2 regions of the Microbacterium sp. BLY genome follow, and region 2 is predicted to be linked to the other one. Evidence: riboswitches for the same ligand, from Rfam matches in the RefSeq annotation. Region 2 holds a riboswitch; the other holds the start of a gene.
The links. Region 2 has a riboswitch for thiamine pyrophosphate ahead of thiM (hydroxyethylthiazole kinase). Riboswitches for the same ligand answer to the same signal wherever they lie in the genome.
Positions count from the first base shown of each region.

Region 1: another riboswitch for thiamine pyrophosphate. It lies ahead of KAF39_RS02830 (ECF transporter S component); the one in region 2 lies ahead of thiM (hydroxyethylthiazole kinase).

Region 1 is NZ_JAGKSR010000001.1:529,971-539,890, reverse strand. Features, by position in the region: gene KAF39_RS02850 (hypothetical protein) at 1-155, opposite strand, end outside; gene KAF39_RS02845 (ABC transporter ATP-binding protein) at 359-2,086, shown strand; gene KAF39_RS02840 (ABC transporter ATP-binding protein) at 2,083-4,398, shown strand; gene KAF39_RS15880 (D-alanyl-D-alanine carboxypeptidase family protein) at 4,456-5,982, opposite strand; TPP riboswitch at 6,060-6,169, shown strand; gene KAF39_RS02830 (ECF transporter S component) at 6,162-6,803, shown strand; gene KAF39_RS02825 (ABC transporter ATP-binding protein) at 6,803-8,260, shown strand; gene KAF39_RS02820 (energy-coupling factor transporter transmembrane protein EcfT) at 8,257-9,048, shown strand; gene KAF39_RS02815 (glutamate decarboxylase) at 9,165-9,920, shown strand, end outside.
Region 2 is NZ_JAGKSR010000002.1:250,526-260,445, forward strand. Features, by position in the region: gene KAF39_RS15745 (phenylalanine--tRNA ligase subunit beta) at 1-1,531, shown strand, start outside; gene KAF39_RS15750 (NAD-dependent epimerase/dehydratase family protein) at 1,730-2,701, shown strand; TPP riboswitch at 2,709-2,802, shown strand; gene thiM (hydroxyethylthiazole kinase) at 2,794-3,642, shown strand; gene KAF39_RS15760 (bifunctional hydroxymethylpyrimidine kinase/phosphomethylpyrimidine kinase) at 3,639-5,786, shown strand; gene argC (N-acetyl-gamma-glutamyl-phosphate reductase) at 6,026-7,087, shown strand; gene argJ (bifunctional glutamate N-acetyltransferase/amino-acid acetyltransferase ArgJ) at 7,084-8,241, shown strand; gene argB (acetylglutamate kinase) at 8,238-9,155, shown strand; gene KAF39_RS15780 (acetylornithine transaminase) at 9,152-9,920, shown strand, end outside.

The DNA of each region.
Region 1 (9,920 bases), on a different contig from region 2:
GCCCCGTCGCCGGTGAGGCGTGCCGCGGGCACACGCCGCGTGCGCCACCACGGCGTCACGGAGACCAGAGCGGCGACCACGATTCCGAGGAGCAGGGAGACGGCGGGCGAGGAGAGGATCGCGCCGACGATGTCGGGCAGGGTGGCGTTCGGCATGTCGGACTCCGTTCTTTGTGTCACATGTCTATCACAAGTTGTGTCAGGCGAGTGATACATGGAGCGGTTCGCTGTGAGCGAAGGTCCCTCCGGAGGGGGATCCGAATGTCACCGCTTCGTGGCACCCTGTCCTATGGCCCGTCGTCGGTCGGCATCCGCCTGCCGGGAGACCCGCCGCCTCCTCCTTCCTAGAAAGTCCGCCTGTGCTGGGAAAACTCCTCCTCCGATATCTGTCCCGTTACAAGTGGCTCCTCGTCGCGGTGCTGGTCTTCCAGTTCGCCAGCGCCGCCGCCACCCTCTACCTGCCCCGCCTGAATGCCGACATCATCGACAAGGGCGTCGCGCAGGGCGACACCGCGTACATCTGGCGCACCGGCCTGTTCATGCTGGCCGTGTCCCTCGGCCAGATCGTGGCCTCGGTCATCGCCACCTACTTCGCCGCACGCGCCGCGATGGGCGCGGGGCGTGACATCCGCGCCGACGTGTTCGGCAAGGTCAGCGGCTTCTCCGAACGCGAGGTCTCGCAGTTCGGCGCCGGATCCCTCATCACCCGCAACACGAACGACGTGCAGCAGGTGCAGATGCTCGCCATGATGGGCGCGACGATGCTGGTCACGGCACCGCTGCTCGCGATCGGCGGCATCATCTTCGCCGTGCAGACCAACGCCGGACTCAGCTGGCTGATCGCCGTCTCGGTGCCGGTGCTGCTCCTGCTCGCCGCCCTCGTGATCGGCCGCATGGTGCCGCTGTTCCGCAGCTACCAGGGCAAGCTCGACAACGTGAACCGCATCATGCGCGAGCAGCTCACGGGCGTGCGCGTGGTGCGGGCCTTCGTCCGCGAGCGCATCGAGGAGGAACGCTTCCGCGGCGCGAACACCGACATCATGGTCGTCGGCCGCAAGGTGGGCTCCCTGTTCGTGCTGCTGTTCCCACTGTTCATGCTCATCCTCAACGTCACCGTCGTCGCCGTGATCTGGTTCGGCGGCATCGAGGTCAACAACGGCACCGTGCAGGTGGGCACGCTGTTCGCCTTCATGCAGTACATCGGCCAGATCATGGGCGGTGTCATCATGGCGAGCTTCATGGCGATGATGATCCCGCGCGCGGCCGTCTCGGCGGAGCGCATCGGCGAGGTGCTGGGCACCGAATCCACGATGACACGTCCGGCGAACGGCGTCACCGCCTTCCCCGCTCCCGGCGCCGTCGCCTTCGACGACGTCGAGTTCACCTACCCGGGCGCTGACGCCCCCGTGCTCACCGGTATCAGCTTCGCCGCGGAGCCCGGGGAGACCGTCGCGATCGTCGGCTCCACGGGGTCCGGCAAGACCACGCTCGTCTCGCTCATCCCGCGCCTGTTCGATGTGTCCGGCGGGTCCGTGCACGTCGGCGGCACCGACGTGCGCGAGGCCGACGTCGAAGCGCTGTGGGACAGCATCGGCCTCGTGCCGCAGCGACCGTTCCTGTTCACGGGCACCGTCGCGTCGAACCTCCGCTACGGCCGCGAGGACGCCACCGACGAGGAGCTCTGGCACGCGCTGGAGATCGCGCAGGGGCGCGATTTCGTGGAGGAGATGCCGGACGGCCTCGAATCCCGCATCGCGCAGGGCGGCACCAACGTGTCCGGCGGGCAGCGACAGCGCCTCGCGATCGCCCGGGCCATCGTCCACCGGCCGCAGGTGCTCGTGTTCGACGACTCGTTCTCGGCACTCGACCTCACGACGGACGCGCGCCTGCGGCAGGCGCTCTGGCGAGAGCTCCCGCACGTGACGAAGATCGTGGTCGCGCAGCGCGTCTCCACCATCACCGACGCCGACCGCATCGTCGTGCTCGAGGGCGGGACCATGGTCGGCGTCGGCACCCACGAAGAGCTGCTGGAGAGCAGCGAGACCTACCGCGAGATCGTCGAGTCGCAGCTGGGGGTGGACGCATGAGCGCGCAGGACCCTTCGACAAGCTCAGGGACCCAGGGGTCAGGGACCCAGGGGTCAGGGAACGAGGGGGCGGGGAACCCGCGCCGCCGCGGTCGGGGCAAGGCCACGGCTCCCGCGGTCGAGCGGGAGCTCACCCCCGAGGAGCAGTACGAGGCCGACCTTGCCGAGCAGGCGCGGCAGAACTCCGGATCCTGGGACAGCGTCGCGCCGGGCAAGGCCGACAACTTCGGGGCGAGCTTCGCCCGGATGATCGGGCTGCTCAAGCCCTCCGCCGTGTGGTTCGTCTTCGTGTCGATCCTCGGAGCGATCGGCGTCGTCCTGACCGTCGCCGCGCCGAAGGTGCTCGCCGAGGCGACGAACATCGTCTACCGCGGCTTCATCTCGATCCAGCTCGGTCAGCCGAGCGGCGACTTCCCCGGGTTCCCCGCGGGGACGCCGCAGGACGTCGTGGCCGAGGCGCTGCGCGACGCCGGACAGACCGACTTCGCGAACCAGGTCGCCGCCCTCGGCGACTTCCGGGTCGGCGACGGCATCGACTTCGATGCGCTGCGCTGGGTCATCGCCGCGGTCCTGGCGATCTACGTGGTCGCCGCGTTCCTCAGCTGGCTGCAGGGCTACGTCATCAACGTCATCATGGTGCGCACCATGTGGCGCCTGCGCGAGGCCGTGGAGGCGAAGATCAACCGCCTGCCCCTGTCGTACTTCGACAAGGTGCAGCGTGGTGAGCTCATCTCGCGGGTGACGAACGACATCGACAACATCACCCAGACCATGCAGCAGTCGCTGTCGGGTGCGCTGACCGCCGTGCTCACGGTGATCGGCGTGCTGGTGATGATGTTCTCGATCTCGTGGCAGCTCGCCCTCGTGGCGCTCGTCGCCCTGCCGCTCATGGCCGTCATCTTCGGGGTGATCGGTCCGCGGTCGCAGAAGGCGTTCGGCACCCAGTGGCGCAAGGTCGGCCGGCTCAACGCCCGCGTCGAGGAGGCCTTCTCCGGCCACGCGCTGGTGAAGGTGTTCGGCCGCGAGCAGGACGCCCTGGACAAGTTCAAGGCCGAGAACGAGGAGCTCTTCCAGGCGAGCTTCAAGGCGCAGTTCCTCTCGGGCATCATCATGCCCGCGATGACCTTCGTCGGCAGCCTCACCTACGTCGGCATCGCGGTGCTCGGCGGCCTCATGGTCGCCAACGGGCAGCTGCGCCTCGGCGATGTGCAGGCGTTCATCCAGTACTCGCAGCAGTTCACGCAGCCGCTGTCCGAACTCGGCGGCATGGCCGCGGTCGTGCAGTCCGGCACCGCGTCGGCCGAGCGGGTGTTCGACCTGCTCGATGCCGACGAACAGGACGCCGACGACCCCGACGCTCCCGCGCTCCGGGAGGGGGAGGGCGTGATCGAGTTCGAGAACGTCTCGTTCTCGTACTCGCCGGAGCGACCGCTCATCACCGATCTGTCGTTCCGTGTGGAGCCGGGGCAGACCGTCGCGATCGTCGGCCCCACGGGTGCCGGCAAGACGACGCTCGTCAACCTCATCATGCGGTTCTACGAGCTCAGCGGCGGACGGATCACGCTCGACGGTCAGGACATCTCGACCATCACGCGCGACGAGCTGCGGTCCCGCACCGGAATGGTGCTCCAGGACCCGTGGCTCTTCGCCGGGAGCATCCGCGAGAACATCCGGTACGGTCGCTCGACCGCGACAGACGAGGAAGTGCTCGCCGCCGCGAAGGCGACGTACGTCGACCGGTTCGTGCACGCGCTGCCGGACGGATACGACACCGTGCTCGACGAGGACGCCTCGAACGTCTCCGCCGGAGAGCGGCAGCTCATCACGATCGCCCGGGCGTTCGTCGCCCAGCCGTCGATCCTCATCCTCGATGAGGCGACGTCCGCTGTCGACACCCGCACCGAGCTGCTGCTGCAGCACGCGATGGCCGCGCTCCGCCAGGGGCGCACCTCGTTCGTCATCGCGCACCGCCTGTCGACCATCCGGGACGCCGACCTCATCCTCGTGATGGAGCACGGCGACATCGTGGAGAAGGGCACGCACGACGAACTCATCGCCGCGCAGGGTGCGTACTGGCGGCTGTACCAGTCGCAGTTCGAGCAGGCGGCGACGGATCTCGACGCGGAAGCCGCGCTCACCGGATCCTCTCCCGTCGTCGTGACCGGTGAGGCCGAGGAGGACGGGAGCGCCGAGGCGCAGGCGGCGGCCGCCGCGGCCGGGGCCGCGGTCGGTGCCCAGGTGCCGGCGGCCGAGACCGCCGCCGCGCAGGCGCTGCTGGAGGACGGCGCGGACGGCACGACGCCTCGCCCCTGACCCGCATCAGGCACGACGCCCCGCTCCGGACCGGAGCGGGGCGTCGTGCATGCGGAGTCAGTCGGCGGAGGTGATACCGAGGAGCTCGAGCGGGTGCGTGAGCCGCCACCAGGGGCTCGGACCCTCCACGTCCTCGTCGAGGACCAGCGCGGTCTCGGTGCTGTCGATGGGGCCGGTCGTGGTGAGCGTGCCGACGGTGCCGTCCGCCTCCCGCTCCTCGCCGAGGTCGAACTGCGGGGACGCGGTCGCGGTCGCGCCGTTCCACAGCACGACATCCGCGTCCGCACCCGTGACGACGTCGACGCTCTCCCCCCACACGGTCGCGACGCGCCCGACCACGGTGCCGGCGGGGACCACCGGGCCCTGGGCCTGCAGTGCGGCCTCGGTCTGGGCGAACAGGGCGCGCGTGAGGGCGAGGCGGGCGTCGTCGTCCTCCTGGTTGAGCGCGGCGGCGTAGAGCCGGACCGTCGAGTCGCCGACCGTGACGTCCTTGGCGGTCAGCAGGTTCCACCCGACGAGCGTGCCGGTCTTGATGCCGACGACACCGGGGTCGGCGAGCATCCCGTTCGTGTTGACGACGGTGCCGGCGCCCGGGAGGTCGACCGAGCGGGTGCCCACGATCTCCGCGAACACCGGGTTCCGCATCGCCACCTCTCCGAGCGCGACGAGGGCCTCCGGGGTGGCGACGTTGCGCTCGTCGAATCCGGACGGTGTGACCACGGTGATCCCGGAGAGGCCCCGCTCGCTGAGCCAGCGCTCCGCGGCCGCGGCGAACTCGCGGTTCGACCCCCAGATCTCCGTCGCGAGCCGGTCGATGTAGTTGTTGGCCGAGCCCAGCAGCGTCCCCTGCAGCAGCTGGTACTCCGTCAGTACCCCGCCGACAGGGACGTCCAGCGCGGACTGGTCGGAGATGCGGTAGTCCCAGTAGCGGACGCTGTCGGCGTACGTGAAGGAGAATTCCGGGCCCTGTTCCCCGGGGGCCAGCGGCAGGCGGTCCAGGACCATGAGCGCGCTGACCACCTTGGTGATGCTCGCGATGCTCACCGGCGCGGTGGTGGAAGCGGCGGTGGTCATGCCGGTGATCCCGACGGCGCCGTCACCGACGGCGGGCCAGGCGAGTGCCGCGGTGGGGGCGGCGACGGGGGTGAACTCGACGGCCTGGACGGTCGGAGGGATCTCGTGCAGCGGCCAGAGCAGCGTGGTGCCCGCGTAGGAGGCGACGAGGCCGGCGAGCACCCCGAGTGGGAGGAGCAGGCCAGGGCCGGCGATCGCCGGACGCAGCCGGGCGTCGCGCAGCAGTCCCGTCGTGCCCTCCGCGTCGGGCGACGCGTCGAAGTCGGGCGTCGACGAGCCGGCGGCGACCGCATCGGGGTCGACCCAGGTCAGGGCGGTGGCCGGTGCGGAGGCATCGGCCCAGGCAACCGTGCCGGTGGCGGCGCTGTCCTCGCTCGCCGGGGCGGAGTCGTCCGCGTCGACGGCGGGTTCCGTGGCGGCGGGGTTCGTCGGCACCGGTGCGGTGCGGTCGGGCCGGGCGTCGACGCCGACGCCGACGGACGCCTCGGCGGGGGGATCGGAAGCGGTCACTCGCTTACGGTACCGAATCCCGTCAGGAATCCGCCGTGCAGGGCTCCGGACGCGCGGACGGAAAGCGGTAGAATCGTCACCACAACCACGGGAGTCCGGCGAGCCGGGCTGAGAGGGAGCGAATCGCGCTTCGACCGTCGAACCTGATCTGGGTCATGCCAGCGCAGGGAGGAGTTCACATGAGTACGTCCACGTCCACGTCCCCGTCCGCGAAGACGACGACCGCTCCGGCACGCGGCTATCTGCGGTGGCGCATCGTCGACATCGTCGTCGCCAGCGTCCTCGGTGTCGCCGCCGGTCTGATCTTCCTCGCCTGGAACGTCGGCTACCTCGGCCCCAAGGCTCTGCTGGAGCCGCTGCTCCCCGGCCTGCAGGGACTCCTGGACGGTCCGTGGCTGTTCGCCGGCGTTCTCGGCGGCCTCATCATCCGCAAGGCGGGGGCCGCGATCTACGTCGAGACGCTGGCGGCCGTGGTGTCGGCGCTCGTCGGCAACCAGTGGGGCGGATTCCTCACGATCGAGGCCGGATTGGTGCAGGGCCTCGGCGCCGAGCTGATCTTCCTGCTGTTCTTCTACCGCCGCTGGTCGCTGCCGGTCGCGATCCTCGCCGGGGCGGGCGCCGCGCTCGCGGGCAGCATCAACAACCTCATCCTCTGGTACGCCGGGTCCGGCCCCGCGTTCACCGTGATCTACCTCGTGAGCGCCGTGGTCTCTGGTGCCGTCATCGCCGGGGCCCTCTCCTGGGTGCTCGCCCGCGGCATCGCGGCGACCGGGGCGCTGGATCGCTTCGGGTCCGGCCGCGAGGCGCGCGTCCGCGTCTGATGGCGGCGGAGGAGGTCGCCCCCGCCGCCGTCGAGGCGCGCGGGTGGGGGTGGCGGCACGCGAGTCGCCGCGCCTGGGCGCTGCGCGACGTCTCCTTCCGCATCGAGTCCGGGGAGCGCGTGCTCGTGCTCGGTGCGTCCGGTGCGGGCAAGTCCACGTTGCTGCACGGGCTGGCCGGCGTGCTCGGCGGCGAGGAGGAGGGCGAGAGCGAGGGCGAGCTGCTCGTCGACGGCGCCCCGGCCGTGGCGACGCGGGGGCGGTCCGGGCTCGTCCTGCAGGATCCGGATTCGCAGGTGATCCTCGCCAGAGCGGGCGACGACGTCGCGTTCGGCTGTGAGAACCTCGGGGTGCCGCGCGCGGAGATCTGGTCGCGTGTCGAGGAGGCCCTGGCGGCCGTGGGGCTCGATCTCCCGCTCGACCACCCCACGAAGGCGCTCTCCGGCGGGCAGAAGCAGCGCCTCGCCCTCGCCGGCATGCTCGCCATGCGGCCCGGCCTCGTCCTGCTCGACGAGCCGACGGCCAACCTCGACCCGGAGGGCGTGCAGGAGGTCAGGGAGGCGGTCGAGCGCATGCTGGCGGTCCGGCCCGCGACCCTCGTGGTCGTGGAGCACCGGCTCGAGGTGTGGCTGCCGCTGCTCACCCGGGTCATCGTGCTCGGCGCCGGCGGCGTGATCGCGGACGGCCCACCCGCCGAGGTCCTCGGTGCGCAGGGCGCGCGCCTCGCAGCGGACGGTGTGTGGGTGCCCGGCCGCCCTCCCGCCGAGCCCCCGGCGCCACTCGCCGGTCCGGGTGAGGTGCTGCTGTCGGCGCGCGAGCTGGCCGTCGCGCGGGTGAAGGGGCGCCCGGTGGCGCACGGCATCGACCTGGACGTGCATGCCGGGGAGGCCCTCGCCATCACCGGACCCAACGGGGCGGGAAAGTCGACGCTGGGCCTCACGCTCGCCGGTCTCCTGCCTCCGGCGGACGGCGCGGTGACCGCCGCGCCGGCGCTCGAGCAGGGGGCGGAGGCCTCCCCGATCCGATGGGCGTCCCGAGACCTGCTGACCCGGATCGGCATGGTGTTCCAGGAGCCGGAGCACCAGCTCCTCGCCAAGACCGTCCGCGACGAACTCGCGGTGGGCCCGCGGGCCCTCGGCCTCCCGGAGGACGAGATCACGGCGCGCGTTGACGAACTGCTGGCGCGGCTGCGGCTCACCGCCCTCGGTGCCGCGAACCCGTACACGCTCTCCGGCGGGGAGAAGCGCCGCCTGACCGTCGCCGCGGCGATCGCCACGCGTCCCCGCGTGCTCGTCCTCGACGAGCCGACCTTCGGCCAGGACGCCCGCACCTGGGCCGAGCTCGTCGCCATGCTCGCCGTGCTCCGGGACGAAGGCTCCGCCATCGTCACCATCACCCACGACCTCGACGTGGCGCGCGCCCTGCACGCCACCCGGTTCGCGCTGGGGGTGCGGGCATGACGGATCTCGCCACGGCACCCGCCCGCACCGGCGTGGTCGCCCGCATCAACCCGGTCGCGAAGCTCGGCGTCAGCGCCCTCATCGCCCTGCCGCTGATCCTCACGCTCGACCCGGTGTCGGCGTCGGTCGCGCTGGCGCTGGAGGCCGTGCTGTTCCTCTTCGCCGGCATCGGGTGGCGGGAGTTCTGGGTGCGCACCTGGCCGGTGTGGCTCGCGGCGCCGCTCACCGGTCTCACCATCGCGCTCTACGGGGAGACGAGCGGCACCGTCTACGTCGACTGGTTCGTGCTGCGCATCAGCGAGGGCTCGCTCGCCCTCGCCCTCGCGACGACGCTGCGCGTGCTCGCGATCGCCCTGCCGTCGGTGGTGCTGTTCATCACGGTCGACCCCACCGACCTCGCCGACGGCCTCGGGCAGATCCTGCGTCTACCCGCCCGGTTCGTGCTCGGCGCGCTCGCCGGGCTCCGCATGGTGGGCCTGTTCCTCGACGACTGGCGCGCCTTGGAGCTCGCCCGCCGGGCGCGGGGCGTCGCCGACCGCGGGCGGCTCCGCCGCTTCCTCGGCATGGCCTTCGCGCTGCTGGTGCTGTCGATCCGCCGCGGCGCGAAGCTCGCGACCGCGATGGAGGCCCGCGGGTTCGGCGCGCCGGTCCGGCGGACGTGGGCGCGGGAGTCGCGCTTCGGTGCCCCCGAGTGGATCCTGCTCGCCGTCGGCGCGGCGATCTCGGGGATCGCGATCGCCGCTGCGGTCGCCACCGGCGCCTGGAACTTCATCCTCGGTCCCGCCTGACCGGTCTCCCATAGGACCAGAGACCCTAGAAGTCCATCGGGGAGAGGTCTAGCGTGCGCAGAAGACCGCGCCTCAACGACGCAGTGCCGAAGTGACACCGAATGAAGGGACGTCCCATGAGCATCTCCGACGACCAGCCGCTGTTCACCCGCCCGGGGGAAGCCACCGTAGCCCCCCGGCATGTGATCCCCGACAGCGAGTCGCTCCCCGCGACCGCGAAGCAGATCGTGGAGGACGAGACGATCCTCGACGGCAATGCGCGCCTGAACCTCGCCACCTTCGTCAGCACGTGGATGGACGACGAGGCGAAGCAGGTCTACATGGCCTCCTTCGACAAGAACATGATCGACAAGGACGAGTATCCGCAGACCGCCGCCATCGAGGACAACTGCTGGCACATGCTCGCGAACCTGTGGAACGCGCCGGACGCCAGCCGCAGCATCGGCACCTCGACGATCGGCTCCTCGGAGGCCTGCATGCTCGGGGGTCTCGCGTTCAAGCGGCGCTGGCAGCGGGCCAGGCGCGCCGCCGGCAAGGACGCCTCCTCGCCGAACCTCGTGATGTCGAGCGCCGTGCAGGTGTGCTGGGAGAAGTTCTGCAACTACTTCGACGTCGAACCGCGCTTCGTGCCCATCAGCGAGGAGCACAAGACGCTCGACGGCCACGACCTCGACAAGTACGTCGACGAGAACACCATCGGCGTCGTCGCGATCATGGGGGTCACCTACACGGGCATGTACGAACCGGTGGCCGAGATCGCCGCCGCCCTCGACGAGATCCAGAAGAACACCGGTCTCGACATCCCGATCCACGTGGACGGCGCCTCCGGGGCGATGATCGCCCCCTTCCTCCAGCCCGATCTCGTCTGGGAC
Region 2 (9,920 bases):
GCTCATCGAGGCGGCGACCTTCGACGCCACGACCATCGCCCGCACGGCCCGCCGGCACAAGCTCCCGAGCGAGGCGTCCAAGCGCTTCGAGCGGGGCGTCGACCCGCTGATCCCCTTCGTCGCGGCCCGGCGCGCAGCCGACCTCATGGTCGAGCTCGCCGGCGGCACGCTCACGGAGGAGGGCGGCGCGCTCTTCGCCGAGGTGTTCGTCGCCGAGATCGAGCTCCCGCGCGGCTTCGTCCAGGGGCTGATCGGCGTCGACTACACCGACGACGAGATCGTGGGCGCGTTGACGACGATCGGGGCGGAGGTCAGCCCTTCGACAAGCTCAGGGACCCAGGCCGAAGGCGAAGGGACCCAGGCCGAAGGCGAAGGGACCCAGGCAGAGGCCGGGTGGATCGTCATCCCGCCCACGTGGCGTCCCGACCTCACCGACAAGTGGACGCTCGCCGAGGAGGTCGCCCGCATCCATGGGCTCGACCGCATCCCCTCGGTGCTGCCGACGCCGCCGTCCGGTCGCGGCCTCACGGCCCACCAGCAGGGACGTCGCCGCGTGGCGAACGCCCTCGCGGCCGCCGGCTTCGTCGAGACCCCGGCATTCCCGTTCACGACCGAGGCGCAGAACGATCTGCACGGCTCCGCGTCCGGTGAGCACCTGCCCAGCATCCGCCTCGCGAACCCGCTCGACGGGCAGGTGCCGTTCCTGCGGCGCTCGCTCATCCCCGGTCTGCTGCAGACCGCGCATCGCAACATCTCGCGCGGGCTCACCGACTTGGCCCTGTTCGAGACCGGCGCCGTGTTCGTCCCGGGGCCGGGCGTGGAGTACGGCACCGCCGAGGTTCCGCCCCTCGGCGTCCGGCCGTCGGACGAGGTGCTCGCGGAGCTCGACGCGTCGATCCCGCCGCAGGAGCGCCATGTCGCGGTGCTGCTGACCGGGAACGTGTCCCCGCGTCAGCCGGGACGTGCTGCCGAGCCCGCCGGGCTTGTCGAGGCGCTCGATGCGGTGCGCGTGATCGGGGCCGCCGCGGGCATCGAGATCGATGTCGTGCAGACGCAGCGCGCCGCGTTGCACCCCGGACGCACCGGAGCGCTCGTCGTCGGCGGCGAGGAGGTCGGCTACGTCGGCGAGCTGCATCCCGCCGTCGCCGAGGAGGCCGATCTGCCGGCTCGTGCCACCGTGCTGGAGCTGGACCTCGACCGGCTGCTCACGCTCGCCGGGGGACGCATCGTGGCGGCATCGCTCTCCACGTTCCCGGCCGCGACGCAGGACGTCTCGCTCACCCTCCCGGCCGAGGTGCCGGCAGGCGACGTCCGCGCGGCTCTCGTCGAGGGCGCCGGCGCGCTGCTGGAGTCCGTCCGGCTCGTGGACGACTACCGCGGCGAGGGGGTGCCCGAGGGATCGAAGTCGCTGACGTTCGCCCTGCGCTTCCGCGCCGACGACCGCACGCTCACCGCCGCGGAGGCCTCCGAGGCGAAGATGGCGGGCGTCGCGGTGGCCGCCGAACGCTTCGGCGCCGCGCTCCGCGACTGATCCTGATGCCGCGCGGCATCATGCGTTCGCGCGGCATCAGGCGACAGCAGTGCCGGTGGCCTGTACTCGCGTGATGACCTGTGTTCGCGTGGGGGGCTTCGTTCGCGTGACGCCTGTACTCGCGTGACGGCCTGACCTGCCGCTCCGCTCTGAGCGGAGCCGCTTCCCTCGCGCCCGCGATCCTGCTGACATGGGCACATGACGGATGTGCTGATCCTCGGGGGAACCGGATGGCTGTCGGGGCGCATCGCCGCGCATGCGCTCAGGGCGGGGGCGACCGTGACCTGCCTGGCCCGCGGGGGACGCCCGGCGCCGCCGGGAGCGACCCTCGTGCTGGCGGACCGAGAGGAGGAGGCTGCCTACGACGTCGTGTCCCGGACGGACTGGGACCACGTGGTCGACGTCTCCTCCCGCGCCGATCACGTGTCCGCGGCCGTCCGTGCGCTCGGCGATCGCGCCGCCCGGTGGACGTACATCTCATCGATGTCGGTGTACCGCGACGACGAGACGGTCGGGACCGACGAGTCGGCCCCGCGGCATCCGGCGGCGCGGGCCGGTGAGGGCGACGACTACGCGCGTGAGAAGGTCGCGGCGGAGGACGCCGTGCAGGATGGTCTCGGCGACCGCGCGCTCATCGTCCGTCCCGGCCTCATCGTCGGCGACGGCGACCCCAGCGATCGCTTCGGATACTGGGCGGCGGCGTTCCTCCGGGCCCTGGACGAGCCGGTGCTGCTCCCGCCCCTGGACGGGCGCACGGCACAGGTCATCGACGTCGAGGACGTCGCCGCCTTCGTCGTGTCCGCCCGCGTCACCGGCGCCGTGAACGCGATCGGCGACGTGCACGCGCTGGAGGACGTGCTCCGGACCGTCCGCGCGGCAACGGGGCATACCGGCCCGGTGGTCGTGGGCACGGAGGAGCGTCTCGTCGCGGAGGGCGTCGCGTATTGGGCGGGACCGCGGTCGCTGCCGCTGTGGCTGCCGCCGGAGATGCGTGGATTCATGACGCGCTCCAATGTGCGGTACCGGAGCAGCGGCGGCACGCTCCGCCCTCTCGATGACACGGTGGAGCGCGTCGTGGCGGACGAGCGCGAGCGGGGCGTGGACCGGGAGCGCCGCGCCGGACTCACGCGGACGGAGGAGCGGGCGCTGCTCGACGCCCTCGCTCGCTAGACTGCGAGGCAGTGACACGGGGTGCCGCATCCGCGGCTGAGATCACACCCGTCGAACCTGATCTAGTTCGTACTAGCGAAGGGATGTCGCCGATGAGCGATCCTGTGCGTCCGCAATCCGTCCTCGACCTCGCCGCCACGGCGGGAAGGCTGCGGGAGGAGGTCCGGGCCTCTCCGCCGTTGACGCACTGCATCACGAACGCCGTCGTGACGGGCTTCACCGCGAACGTCCTCCTCGCGCTCGGCGCCGCCCCGGCCATGGTCGACATCGTCGGTGAGGCCGAGGCCTTCGCGGGTGCCGCCTCCGGGGTGCTGATCAACCTCGGGACGCCGACCCCGGAGCAGCGGGAGGCCGGCCGGGAGGCTGTGGCCGGAGCGCTCGCCGCCGGCACGCCGTGGGTGCTCGACCCCGTCGCGATCGGCACCCTCCCGGTGCGGACGGCGCTCGCGCACGAGCTGGCCGCGCTGCGCCCCACCGCCATCCGCGGCAACGCGTCCGAGATCCTCGCGCTGGCCGGACGCACCGCCGGCGGCCGCGGGGTCGACGCGACGGACGGGACGGAGGCGGCCGCGGATGCGGCCCGCGAGCTCGCGGGCCGTCACGGGGCCGTGGTCGCGGTCTCCGGTCCGGTCGACCTCCTCACCGACGGCTCGCGGGTGATCCGCATCGCCAACGGGCATGAGCTGCTCACGCGGGTCACGGGCGGAGGCTGCGCGCTCGGTGCGGTCATGGCGGCGTTCCTCGGGGCGGCGCGCGGCACGGCGACGGACGCCCTCACCGCGGTGGCCGCGGCGGCGCTCGTCTACACGGTCGCGGCGGAACAGGCAGCGGAGGTCTCCCGCGGGCCCGGGAGTTTCGCCGTCGCCCTGCTGGACGCGATGTCCGCCGTGACCCCGGCGGACATCGCCGCCCGCGCCCGCGTCGAGGAGGGAACGCGATGAGCGCCGATCTGTCTCTGTACCTCGTCACCGATCGCACGCTGTGCGGCGCCCGCGGGGTGGTCGAGACAGTCCGCGAGGCCGTGGCGGGCGGGGTCCGCATCGTGCAGCTGCGCGACAAGCAGGCGACGGATGAGGAGACCGTCGAGCAGCTCCTCGCCCTGTCCGAAGCCATCGGCGGCCGTGCCCTTCTCGTCGTCAACGATCGCCTCGAGGCCGCGGTCGAAGCCCGCCGTCGTGGTGCGCGGGTGGACGGCGTGCATCTCGGGCAGGCCGATGCGTCGGTCCTCCGCGCTCGCGACCTCCTCGGACCGGAGGCGCTGATCGGCCTGACGGCGAACACTCCGGCCCACCTCGATGCGGTGGCCGCCTTGCCGCCGGGGACCGTCGACTACCTCGGCGTCGGCGTCATCCGTCCCACGAGCACGAAGCCCGACCATCCGGCGCCGCTCGGTGTCGACGGCTTCGCGGCATTCGTCGCGGACAGCCCGCTCCCGTGCGTCGCGATCGGCGGCGTCGGCGTGGACGATGTCGAGACCTTGCGAGATGCCGGAGCCGCGGGGGTGGCTGTGGTGTCCGCGCTGTGCGCGGCGGACGACCCCCGGACCGCGGCTGCCGCCTTCCGCCGCCGGTGGCTCGCCCGAAGGGTGCCCCACGTCCTCAGCATCGCGGGCAGTGATCCCTCCGGGGGTGCGGGCATCCAGGCCGATCTCAAGGCCATCGCCGCGAACGGGGGCTACGGGATGGCGGCGCTCACGTCGCTCACCGCGCAGAACACGCAGGGCGTCCGGGCCGTGCACGTGCCTCCCGTGGAGTTCCTGCGGGCACAGCTCGATGCGATCGCCGACGACATCCGGATCGACGCCGTGAAGATCGGGATGCTGGCGGACGTCGAGGTGATCCGCACGGTGGCCGAGTGGCTGGTCGCGAACGAGCCCCCGATCGTGGTCCTCGACCCGGTCATGATCGCCACCTCCGGGGATCGGCTCCTCCATGCCGACGCGGAGCGCGAGCTGCGGGAACTGCTGCCCTTGGCGACCGTCGTCACCCCGAACCTCGCCGAACTCGCCGTCCTCGCCGGACGTGCGGTGCGCGACTGGACCGATGCGCTCGACGCGGCGCAGGAGCTGTCGACGGCGACCGGCGCCGCCGTGCTCGTGAAGGGCGGGCATCTGCCGGGGGAGGAGTCGCCGGACGCCCTCGTCGACGCGGTCGCGGAGTCGCGGACGGTGTTTCCCGGGGCTCGCATCCGGACGGCGCACACGCACGGCACGGGCTGCTCGCTGTCCTCCGCGCTCGCGACCCGCCTGGGCCGAGGAGAGGAGCCGGAGGACGCCGTGGCTTCCGCGCGCGCCTGGCTGCGGGAGTCCCTGCGCGCGGCGGACGCGCTGCCCGTGGGCGGCGGACACGGTCCGGTCCATCACTTCGCGGGACTGTGGGACCGGGGCGGCGTCGAGACCCGTCCCACGGCCGAGGAGGTGGCGGATGCCTGGTGGGACGACATCGCCGGGCTCCGTGCCGACATCGACGCGCTGCCCTTCATCCGCGACCTCGCCGGGGGCACCCTCGACCGCGCGGCCTTCGTGTTCTACCTCGCGCAGGACGCCCTGTACCTCCGCGAGTACTCCCGGGTGCTCGCGGAGGCCTCGCGCCTCGCTCCCACCCCGGCGGAGCAGGCGTTCTGGGCTGATGCCGCACAGGGGGCGATCCGCGGAGAGCTGGAGCTGCACGCGTCCTGGCTGACACCGGAGACGGGGGTGAGCGGCGCGACGTTCGCCACCGAGCCCGCCCCGGCGACGGTCGCCTACCTCGACCATCTGCGGGCGGTGGCGTTCGGCGGGGACTACGCCGCGCTGATCGCGGCTGTGCTGCCGTGCTTCTGGCTCTACACGGATCTGGGGGCGCGGCTCCACGCCGGGGGATTCGGCGCGGAGCCGCTCGACCCGCAGCACCCGTACGCCTCATGGCTGGCGACATACGCGGATCCCGCTTTCGCGGAGGCGACACGGCAGGCGGTCGCGCACGTCACCTCGGCCGCGGCGCTCGCCGACGAGGGCACCCGGGAGCGGATGCGCCGTGCCTTCGTCACGTCGAGTGCGCACGAGCGCGCGTTCTTCGCCGCACCGCAGGAAGGCGCTCTCGTGTGACGGCCCCGATTTGCGGTGCCGGTGACGCCCGCGCTATCGTCACCGCATGCCTTCGGTCGCCACCGCTCCTTCGACGCTCGTCCCGAGCGTCATCGCCGTGCGCCGACGTCGCGGCCGCCGATTCTAGGCGACCCCGCCCTTCTGCCTGCGTGCCCGCGGCGGTCGAGTGCCGGTGTCGCCGCCTCCGGCCCCGCCCCCGGTCCCGCGATCGTCGAGGACCCGACCGTTAAGGTAGAAGCATGACGTATTCCGTCGCCGTCTCCGGCGCCTCCGGCTACGCAGGCGGCGAGATCCTCCGCCTCCTGGCCGCCCACCCCGACGTCGAGATCCGCACCGTCACGGCGCACTCGAACGCCGGACAGCCCCTCGTCGCCCACCAGCCGCACCTCCGCTCGCTTGCGCACCTCACTCTGCAGGACACCACTCCCGAGATCCTGGCCGGACACGACATCGTGTTCCTCGCCCTCCCGCACGGTCAGTCCGGGCAGTACACCGACGCGCTCGGCGACACTCCGCTCGTGATCGACGCGGGAGCCGACCACCGGCTCACCTCGTCCGCCGCCTGGGACGCCTTCTACGGCGGGACGTTCCACGAGCCGTGGACGTACGGTGTGCCCGAGCTCCCGGTCGCCGGTGGCAAGCAGCGCGACGTCTTGCGCGGGGCGACCCGCATCGCCGCCCCCGGTTGCAACGCCTCGACCGTGAGCCTGAGCCTCGCCCCCGGCGTCGCCGCCGGCGTCATCGATCCGGGCGACATCGTCTCCGTGCTGGCGGTCGGCCCCTCCGGGGCGGGCAAGAGCCTGAAGACCAACCTCCTCGCCAGCGAGATCCTCGGCTCCGCCAACCCGTACGCGGTCGGCGGCACGCACCGGCACATCCCGGAGATCCGGCAGGCGCTCGCGGCCGTTCGCCCTTCGACAGGCTCAGGGGCCCAGGACATCCGGATCTCGTTCACGCCGGTGCTGGTGCCGATGTCGCGCGGCATCCTGGCGACCTCCACGGCGCCGATCGTCGAGGGAGTGACGGACGCCGAGATCCGCCAGGCGTGGGAGAGGGCCTACGGCGACGAGACCTTCGTGCAGCTGCTGCCGGAGGGGACCTTCCCGCGCACCGCCGACGTGCTCGGGGCCAACACGGCCCTCATCGGTCTCGCGATCGATCGCGCCGCGAACCGCGTGACCGTGGTCACCGCGGTCGACAACCTCGTCAAGGGCACCGCCGGAGCTGCCGTCCAGTCCATGAACATCGCGTTGGGTCTTCCCGAGGCCCGCGCCCTCTCAGTGAACGGAGTCGCCCCGTGAGCGTCACCGCCCCCGCAGGATTCGAGGCGGCGGGCGTCGCCGCCGGACTCAAGTCCACCGGCAAGCCCGATGTCGCCGTCGTCGTCAACCGCGGTCCCCGCAAGGTCGGCGCCGCCGTCTTCACGAGCAACCGTGCCAAGGCGAACCCCATCATCTGGTCGCAGCAGGCCGTCGCGGACCGGGTGGTGGAGGCCATCGTCCTCAACTCCGGCGGAGCGAACTGCTTCACGGGCAGCTTCGGGTTCCAGACCACTCATCAGACCGCGGAGAAGGCGGCCGAGCTGCTCGGCATCAGTGCGGGCGATGTGCTGGTCTGCTCCACCGGGCTCATCGGGACCGGCGACGAGGTCTTCCGCGAGAGGGTCCTCTCCGGTACCGCGCAGGCGATCGCCGCGCTCAGCGCGGAGGGCGGGGAGAGCGCTGCCCACGCCATCATGACCACGGACACGGTCGCGAAGACCGCGGTCGTGACCCGCGACGGCTGGACGATCGGCGGGATGGCCAAGGGCGCCGGCATGCTCGCACCCGGCCTGGCGACGATGCTCGTGGTGCTCACCACCGACGCGGTACTCGAGCCGCTGCAGGCCGACGCGGCCCTGCGCCGGGCGACGGGTCGCACGTTCGACCGCCTCGACTCCGACGGCTGCATGTCGACCAACGACCAGGTCACCCTGCTCGCCAACGGCGCCTCGGAGGTCGTCCCCGATCTCGACGACTTCGCCGAAGCGCTCACCGCGCTCTGCCAGGAGCTCGCCGTGAAGCTGCAGGGCGACGCGGAGGGGGCCAGCCACGACATCACCATCGAGGTGCAGCACGCCGTCTCCGAGCAGGACGCCGTCGAGGTCGGCCGCTCCGTCGCCCGCAACAACCTGTTCAAGGCCGCCATCTTCGGCAACGACCCGAACTGGGGTCGCGTCCTGGCGGCGATCGGCACGACGGCGGCGCAGTTCGATCCGTATGACGTCGACGTGTGGATGAACGGGGTGCGCGTCTGCAGCGCCGGTGGCCCCGACCGCCCGCGGGAGGAGGTCGATCTGACGCCGCGCGCCACGCATCTGCTCATCGACCTCAAGGTCGGGGAGGCCACCGCCACGGTGCTCACCAACGACCTCACCCACGACTACGTGCACGAGAACAGCGCCTACGCCTCATGACCGACATCCAGGACACCACGCCGGACATCGCCGCGCAGAAGGCGACGACGCTCATCGAGTCGCTGCCGTGGCTGAAGAAGTTCCGCGACCAGATCGTCGTCGTCAAGTACGGCGGGAACGCCATGGTCTCGGATGAGCTGCAGGAGGCCTTCGCCCAGGACATCGCGTACCTCCGCTACGTCGGCGTGCAGCCGGTCGTCGTGCACGGCGGCGGACCGCAGATCTCCGACATGCTGCAGCGACTGGAGATCCCCAGCGAGTTCAAGGGCGGATACCGGGTCACCAACACCGAGGCCATCGGCGTCGTGCGGATGGTGCTCACGGGACAGGTGAACCCGCAGCTCGTGTCGAAGATCAACTCGCACGGGCCGATCGCCACCGGACTCAGCGGGGAGGACGCCGGACTCTTCGGCGGCCGCCGCCGCGGCGTCGTGATCGACGGCGAGGAGGTGGACCTCGGGCGTGTGGGCGACGTCGTCGAGGTCGACCCGTCGCCGGTGCTCGACCACCTCGCGGCCGGACGGATCCCCGTCGTGTCGAGCATCGCGCCCGACCTCGACCACCCGGGTCAGTCGCTCAACGTCAACGCCGACGCCGCCGCGGCCGCCCTGGCCGTGGCCCTCGGGGCGCGCAAGCTCGTCATCCTCACCGACGTGCCCGGTCTGTACGCCGACTGGCCCAACCGGGACTCGCTCGTGTCGCACCTCACCTCGGACACGCTCATCGAGATGCTGCCGCGCCTGGAGTCGGGCATGATCCCGAAGATGCGCGCCTGTCTCGACGCGGTCGAGGGCGGGGTCGACGCAGCCGCGATCATCGACGGACGGGTGCCGCACTCGGTGCTCGTCGAACTGTTCACCAGCAAGGGAATCGGGACCGAAGTGGTCCTGGCGGAGAAAGGGGCGACGGCATGACCGTCTGGCAGGACGACGCGGCACGTGATCTCGTGCTCAACGCGGGGGAGCGGCTCGCGCTGCTGACTCGCGGTGAGGGCTCGTACCTGTGGGACGCCGATGACCGACGCTACCTCGACTTTCTCGCCGGGATCGCGGTGACCTCGTTGGGACACGCGCATCCGGTGTTCGTGGACGCGGTCTCGCGCCAGGCCGCCACCCTGGCGCACGTCTCCAACTACTTCGCGACGCCGCCCCAGCTCGCGCTCGCCGCGCGGCTGAAGCGTCTGGCCGGCGCCGGCCTCGACGGTCGCGTGTTCTTCTCGAACTCCGGCGCCGAGGCGAACGAGGCGGCGTTCAAGCTCGCCCGGCTGCACGGCGGGGCGGAGCGTCCGCGCATCCTCGCCCTGGAGAACGGCTTCCACGGCCGCACCATGGGTTCGCTCGCGCTGACGGCCAAGGAATCGATGCGCGCACCGTTCGCCCCGATGCCAGCGGGCGTGGAGCACATCCCGGCGACGGTCGAGGCCCTCGAGGCGGCGATGGACGACCGGGTGGCCGGCCTCATCGTCGAGCCCATCCAGGGGGAGGCCGGGGTGGTCGAGCTGCCCGCGGGCTATCTCGCCGCGGCGCGCTCGCTGACCCTCGCGCACGGAGCCCTGCTCATCGTGGACGAGATCCAGACCGGCGCGGGCCGCACGGGCGCCTGGTTCGGTTTCAGCCATGAGGGCATCACCCCGGACGCGATCACGCTCGCCAAGGGCATCGGCGGCGGGTTCCCGATCG